3 regions of the Nocardia sp. NPDC050435 genome follow, and region 2 is predicted to be linked to each of the others. Evidence: riboswitches for the same ligand, from Rfam matches in the RefSeq annotation. Region 2 holds a riboswitch; each other region holds the start of a gene.
The links. A riboswitch is a leader RNA that binds a small molecule or an ion and turns the genes downstream of it on or off. The one in region 2 is predicted to bind S-adenosylmethionine.
Positions count from the first base shown of each region.

Region 1: linked by a shared signal. The riboswitch ahead of AB0I43_RS22860 (homoserine O-acetyltransferase) and the one ahead of AB0I43_RS39800 (rhodanese-like domain-containing protein) in region 2 are both predicted to bind S-adenosylmethionine.
Region 3: linked by a shared signal. The riboswitch ahead of AB0I43_RS12045 (LLM class flavin-dependent oxidoreductase) and the one ahead of AB0I43_RS39800 (rhodanese-like domain-containing protein) in region 2 are both predicted to bind S-adenosylmethionine.

Region 1 is NZ_JBFAJW010000007.1:289,384-291,639, reverse strand. It holds gene AB0I43_RS22860 (homoserine O-acetyltransferase) at 1-1,027, opposite strand, end outside; SAM riboswitch class IV at 1,102-1,212, opposite strand; gene AB0I43_RS22855 (TetR/AcrR family transcriptional regulator) at 1,302-2,006, opposite strand; gene AB0I43_RS22850 (MFS transporter) at 2,146-2,256, shown strand, end outside.
Region 2 is NZ_JBFAJW010000021.1:1,013-3,268, forward strand. It holds gene AB0I43_RS39795 (O-succinylhomoserine sulfhydrylase) at 1-867, opposite strand, end outside; gene AB0I43_RS39800 (rhodanese-like domain-containing protein) at 893-1,309, opposite strand; SAM riboswitch class IV at 1,325-1,440, opposite strand; gene AB0I43_RS39805 (hypothetical protein) at 1,493-1,945, opposite strand.
Region 3 is NZ_JBFAJW010000003.1:747,030-749,285, forward strand. It holds gene AB0I43_RS12040 (ABC transporter substrate-binding protein) at 1-253, opposite strand, end outside; gene AB0I43_RS12045 (LLM class flavin-dependent oxidoreductase) at 250-1,326, opposite strand; SAM riboswitch class I at 1,364-1,458, opposite strand; gene AB0I43_RS12050 (hypothetical protein) at 1,685-2,256, shown strand, end outside.

The sequences.
Region 1 (2,256 bases), on a different contig from region 2:
GGGCGCAACCCGGCAGCCCGTCGGCGAGTTCCTGCTGGCTGCGCAGTGGGTAGAGCCGGTCGGAATCGACGCCGCCGACCACGCACGGCACCGGCGTCGAGGCCAGCGCCGCCGCGACGCCGCCGCGGCCGCGGCCGACGTCGTGCCGGTTCATCGCCTCGGAGAGCAGCACATAGGTGGCGGGATCGAAACGGGCACAGAGCTTTTCGGCCTGATGCTCGAGGTAGCTCTGCACCGCGTACCGGCCGCCGCGCCACGGATCCTCGGTGCCCTGGGCGTGATTCTCGAAGCGGTGATCCAGCTCGCCCTCGGTGCGATAGGTCAGGTGCGCGATGCGCCGCGCCAGGCCCATGCCGGTCATCGGGGCGCGGCCGGTGCCGTGATAATCGCCGCCCTGCCAATCCGGATCCGCCTTGATGGCGGCGATCTGCGTGGTCTGCGTGCCGATCTGATCGGCGGTGGCGCGCGCACCGACCGCGAGCACCAGCGCCGCGGCGACGCGCCGCGGGGCGCCGATCATCCACTCCAGCACCCGCATACCGCCCATCGAACCGCCGACGACCGCGGCCAGGCGGTCGATGCCGAGCAGATCCATCAGGGCGATCTCCGCGGTCACCTGATCCCGGATGGAGATCTCGGGGAAACGCGAACCCCACGGATTGCCGTCGGGCGCGAGCGAGGCGGGGCCGGTGCTGCCCTTGCAGCCGCCGAGCACGTTGGTGGCGATGACACACCATTCGTCGGTGTCGATCGGCGCACCGGGCCCGACCATGCCGTCCCACCAGCCGGCCAACTGATGCAGCCCGTCGGGGGCGCCGACGACGTGCGAATCACCGGTCAGCGCGTGCTCGACCAGCACCACGTTGTCCAGCGCGGGCGAGAGCTCACCCCAGCGCTGCACCGCGAGCCGCACGTCCGGGACCACGGCGCCGTTCTCCAGGCGCACGTCCCCGATCGCGATCGTGCCGAGCCGGCCGTCCGGCGCGGGTAGTAGGCAGCGGGCGCTCGGTTCGGTCTCCACGGTCACGCCAGCCGGCCGATCGCACGGCAAACCGCGAATTTGTGGCGGTGAACTTGTGCACACATGTGGGGGCCTCCTGAACAGCGCGCTTGCTCTCGTCCCTCGAGAGCCGGGTCATCACCCGGAGCACCCCACCGCTGCTGGAGGGTTGCCGACCAGCGAGCCGGGGCTTCGCGCTGGCACTCATGACCTAACGAACATGGTAACTGGCGGTCGGTCAACCATTGAAATCATGTCGAGGCGATCGCCGTCGGGCACGGCGAAACCGCCGGTAGCGGCCCTAATCGGCGGTCGGGCCGCAACAGAGCCGGCGCAGCTCGGCCAGCGCGCCGAGCACGGTCGTGCGGGCCGCGGCGGCCGCCTGTTCCGGATCTCCGCTGAGGATCAGCTCCTCGTCCTCGGCGAAGGCGATGTGGCACATCATCTGCCAGGTCGCGATGGCCAGGCGGACGGTGAGCGAGCCGGGCGCCACCTCGAGCCGGTCGGCCAGTGCCGCACCGAGCGCCGCGGACTTGCGGTCCCCGAATTCCATCGCCCGGGTATTGACGGCCGGGCTGTTGTGCACGATGCGCTGCATCTTCTGGAAGCGGCGCAGCGAGACGGCGTCGCTCGCGTCGGCGCGCGCGCCGCGCTCGACCATGTCCAGGAAGGCGTCGCACAGCGCCTGCAGCGGGTTGCCGATCGTCGGCTGGGCCCGCAGCCGGCCGGCGACGGCCTCGCCGAAATCCTCGACCGGGCCGAGGATGATGTCCTCTTTGATCTCGAAGTACCGGTTGACCGTGCGCGGCGAGACGTCCGCGGCGTCGGCGATCTGCTCGACGGTCGTCGCCTCGAAACCGTGCTCGTCGCACAGGTCCAGCGCGACCTCGATGATCCGCGCCCGGGTCTGCTGCTTCTTGCGTTCGCGCAGTCCAGCGGGTGCCGTGGTGCCACCGCCCCGCGCTGGTCCGGGATCGGCGGCGCTGCCGGTCGATGTGTCGAGCATGCCTCACTGTAACGCAGCCCATTCCCCTAGTTGACCGGATGAGTCAAATGTCGCATCGCGACATTTTTCTCTTGACGCCAAAAGTCGCGCGGTGTCAGGATCTTCTGCGTACTTCCGAACGAACCCGAGGGAGAATCCCGTGACCCATACCGCGCCAGCGGTGGACGTTTCCGACGTTCCCGGCGAACAAGGCGGCTCGGCCCGGTGGTGGGCACTGGGCGTGATCGCCTTGGCCCAGCTCATGGTGGTG
Region 2 (2,256 bases):
CTTGTTGTCCTCCAGGAACTTCGCGACGCGCAGCGCGGAATCGGCCGACTGGCGGACGCGCAACGGCATCGTCTCCAGCCCCTTGAGCAAGGTCCACGCGTTGAACGGGCTCAATGCCGGGCCGGTGTGGCGCATCAGGTTTTTCACCGGGCCGTCGATGTAGTCCTGCGGGCCCAGGATGGCGCCGCCGAGCACGCGCCCCTGACCGTCGATGTGCTTGGTGCCGGAGTACACGGTGATGTCGGCGCCCAGGTCGAAGCCGCGCTGCAGCAGCGGGGTGGCGAAGACGTTGTCCAGCACCACTTTCGCGCCGGCCGCGTGCGCGAGCTCGGTGACCCGGCGCACGTCGACCAGGGTCTGCATGGGGTTGGCGGGCGTCTCGAAGAACACCGCCTGGGTCGGCACCGACAGCGCCTGCTCCCACTGGTCCAGGTCGTCACCGTCGACGAAGACGGTCTCCACGCCCCAGCGCGGCAGGATCTCGTTGCAGACGACGAAGCAGGATCCGAACAGGCTGCGCGCGGCCACCAGCCGGTCACCCGCGCCGACCAGCGCGCCGAGCGCGGTGAACACCGCGGACATGCCGCTGGCGGTGGCGAAACACGCCTCGGCCCCGTCGATCAGCCGCATCCGCTCCTCGAACATGGCCACCGTCGGGTTGCCGTAGCGGGAGTAGACGAAGTGCTCGATGTCGCCGGTGAACGACGCCTCGGCCGCTTCGGCGCTCTCGTAGACGAAGCCGGAGCTCAGGTACAGCGCCTCGGAGGTCTCCTCGAATCCGCTGCGCCGCAATCCGCCGCGCACGCTGAGGGTTCCGGGGCCGACGCCCTCGGGCAGCGGCTTGTCGAACGCACCACCGGTGATCATGACTGCTCCTCCACAGAATTCGGGCTCACGACTGCCGCCACGGCAGCCCGCGGGCCCGCCACCCGGATCCGCCGCGGTGGCCCGCGGCGTCCAGCGGACCCTCGAAGCCTTCGTCGACGTTGTAGGCGGGCGCGATGCCGAGCTGCGTGGCCACGGTAGCGGCGTGCGCGGAGCGCTGGCCGGAGCGACACAGGAACACCACGGGGGCGTCCGGCGCGCGGCCGTCGAGGGCCTTGCCGAGCTGGTCGGCGAACGCCTGGTTGCGGGCGCCGGTGCCGTCCACCCATTCGATGAGCACGGTGGGGCGCTCGATCGCGGTGGTGTCGGGTACGCCGACGAAGCGCCATTCGGCTTCGGTGCGCACGTCGATCAGGACGGCTTCGGGGTGCTCGCGCAACAGGTCCCACGCCTGCTGCGGGGTGATGTCACCGGCGTAAGTCATTGCGATCCTCCTGTGAATCCGCACTTGCCGCATCGGGGTTCGGATGCGTGCCAGGTCGTCACCCGGAGCACCCCACCGCGGAGGAGGGTTGCCGACCAGCGAGCCGGGGCTTGGCGCTGGTGCTCATGACCTGGACTGAGATTGCCTGGACAGGGGCCGGGCTGTCAAACACCGGAACGCGACCTACCCGCAGACCAGCCAGCGGCCGTCGACGCGGACCAGATTCCAGGTTTCGGTGGTCTCCTTGTCGCCGGCCTTGGTGGTGACGGTGGCCTTGGCCTTGTCGCCGTTGACGCTGTGCCCTTCGATCCTGGCGATCTCCACGGACTTTCGTCCGCCCGCGCCGAACTGCGCGGCGAGCGGGGACTTGGCCTCGTCGAATCCGGCGCACGCGGTCCCCGGTGCGGGCACCTCGTCGCTCTGGGCGCGCCCGCCGACGTAGTTGCTCACCGCCGCCGAGATCCGGTCGGCTTCTGTGACATTTTTCTCAGCCGGGGACAGCAGCCCGCCGGCGAACACGGCGATCAGCACGATCGCGGCGACGATCGCGGCGGCGATGAACGGCGTCATCGACCGCTGGTCGGTCTGATCGACCGCGATGGGCTCGTCCTCGGGCGCTGGCTGCTGCTTGCTCATCCGGCCATGATCCCTTATCCCTGGTGAGAGGCACCCGTGCAGCCCCGGGGTGGCTTCCCGATAGAATCGCGGGAACCGTGCCCGCTGCCCGCACCCGAGGCGGTGGTGTCCGGGAAGCGACCTGGGGGCCGTGCAGTTACGAGCCAGCAGCGCCAGCGTCGGCATCGTCAGGGGCAAACCGCAGCGGCCGCTCGACTTAGCCTAGGCTAAGAAGAACGCCATTATTTTTCGACCGAAGGTGCGCGTAAGAGATGACCGAACAGAGTGCTGAATCCACCGGCGGCGTTCCCGGCCCCTCCGTGGTTACCCAG
Region 3 (2,256 bases), on a different contig from region 2:
CACCGGTCTTCGGATCCTGATCGGTGAGCGAGTCGACGATCTGCCGGGTGACATAGAGCGTCTGGTTGCTGCCCGCCTGCGTGGGATCCGAGCACGACGGCGCCTGCGACAGACCGTAGCGCAGGGTGCCGCCGGGCTGGGGCGGTCCGGCGTCGCCGCCCGCGCCGCCGGTGTCGCTGCCGCAGGCGGCCAGGGTACTGGCCGCGGCGAGCGCGCCGACGAGGGTGGCGAAGCGAGGACGGGTGCGGATCACGGTGTAACTCCAGAGAATTCGGGACTGCGGCCGGAGGCCAGGGGACGACTGGGAATGCGGCGGCGCAACTCCGGCGCCACCGCCTGCTGGAACAGCTCGAGGCTGCCGCGATGCTGTGCTTCGGTGCGGCCGTCGGGTTCGGCCGACAGGTGGATCACCTCGTGCCCGAATCGCTCGTGCTGGCGGCCGACCTTGTCCAGCACCTGCTCCGGGCTGCCGATCAGCGCCGAGGAGCGCTGCGCGAAGTCTGCCAGCGTCTCGAACACGATCGGCAGGCCGAGCCGGCGCGACAGGGCCAGGCGGGCTTCGAAGAGCGGGCGGTACACCGCCAGCGCCTCCTGCGAGGTGGGCGCCACGTGGAAGCCCGCGGTGCCCGCGCCGACCAGCGCGTCGGCGGGATCGTGCCCGTGGTGCGCCCAGCGTTCGCGATAGTGCCGGACCAGCTCGGCGTAGGGCTCGATCGGATTGGTCACATTGGCCGAGAACAGCGGATCACCATGGCGTGCGGCCAATTCCACCGACTCGCGGCTGGTGGCGCTGCCGTGCCAGATCCGGATCGTGGGCTGGTAGGGCCGGGGCAGGGCCTTGGCCGCCACCAGCTCCGGGCGGAAGCGGCCGGACCAGGTCACCCGGTCGCTGGCCCACAGCGCCCGGAACAGCTCGTAGCCCTCCCGGTTGCGGTCCCACTGGTCGGCGGTGCTGACGTGGAAAAGCTCCGCCTGCGCGGCGCCGTTGCCCTTGCCGATGATCAGCTCCAGGCGGCCGCCGGCGAGGTTGTCCAGCGTCGAGTAGTCCTCGAAGGCGCGTACCGGGTCCAGCAGGCTCAGGGTCGTCACCGCGGTGAACAGCGTGATCCGCCGGGTGACGGCCGCGATGTGGCTGAGCAGCACCGGGGGCGCGGCGGAGAGGAACGGATCCTCGTGCCGCTCGCCGACGGCGAAGCCGTCGTAGCCGAGTTCCTCGGCCAGCCGGGCCTGCCCGACCACCGACCGCAGCCGCTCGTGCGTCTCGGGCAGCACGCCGGTGTGCGGATCCGGTGTCCGGGTGACCAGCGTGAAAAGCAGGAACTTCATGACGGCGTATTCCGGTAGGCGGTGCTCATGGTCGGGTCCTCCATCGGTCCTGGCGGAAGCACCCGCACCCGGCGTGCCGGGGGGTTGCTGCGACGTCGGCGAGCCAGGTCTCTCGATCGCTCTGGATGGTGCCCGAACATCATGGGGAGCAAGCGAACTCGGCGGCAAGAGTAGAAATCACGGTGAGCGCAGCACTGGTCGGCGGCGGTGGTGGCGTGGATTATGGTCGCGGCCGTTGGTGACTGCCGAGTGGCGGCACTCGCCGCGCCGAAGCTGTGCGGTGCCGCAATCCGCCTGGCCCGCCGGTTTGCTGACGTACCGTTGGTGCCTCGCTCACCCGCTGCCGAGGAGGTCCGCCGTGTCCGTCACGAAGTCGTTCGGCGCTCGACTCGCCCGCGCCGCGGTGGCCGTCGCGCTGGCCGCGCCGGTGCCCGCCCTGGCGCTGGCCGGGCTCGCGCTGGCCGCCCCGGGCACCGCCTACGCCGACGACGCGCCTGCGCGCGTCGGCGCGGCGGCCGATCGCTCGGCGGTCGCCGGCTCCGAGGCGCTGACCGCGTTGGAGGCGCTGGGCGTCACCCCGTTCCTGTATCCGACCGCGGCGTTCTGTGGCGGCCCGGGCGCCACCCTGGGCAAGCCCGCCATGGCGGGCGCGGTGCCGGGGCCCTGGCCGAAGCACAACATCGTCATCCCCGGGCTGGACCTGGACGCCGTGAAATCCGGCCAGACCATGTTCACCTTCGTCCCCTCCGATCCCGGCCGCAGCGGCGTCACCGGCATGCGCGTCGCCTGGCTGAACCTGGACACCCGCCGCGGCGGTATCGCCGAAATGGGCACCCTGGACGAGGTTCTCGGCGGCATGGTGCCCGAGGAAGTCCCCACCCCGCTGCGCCCGCTGGCCGAGCAGGCCGTCCGCGACTTCTTCCTGGCCGC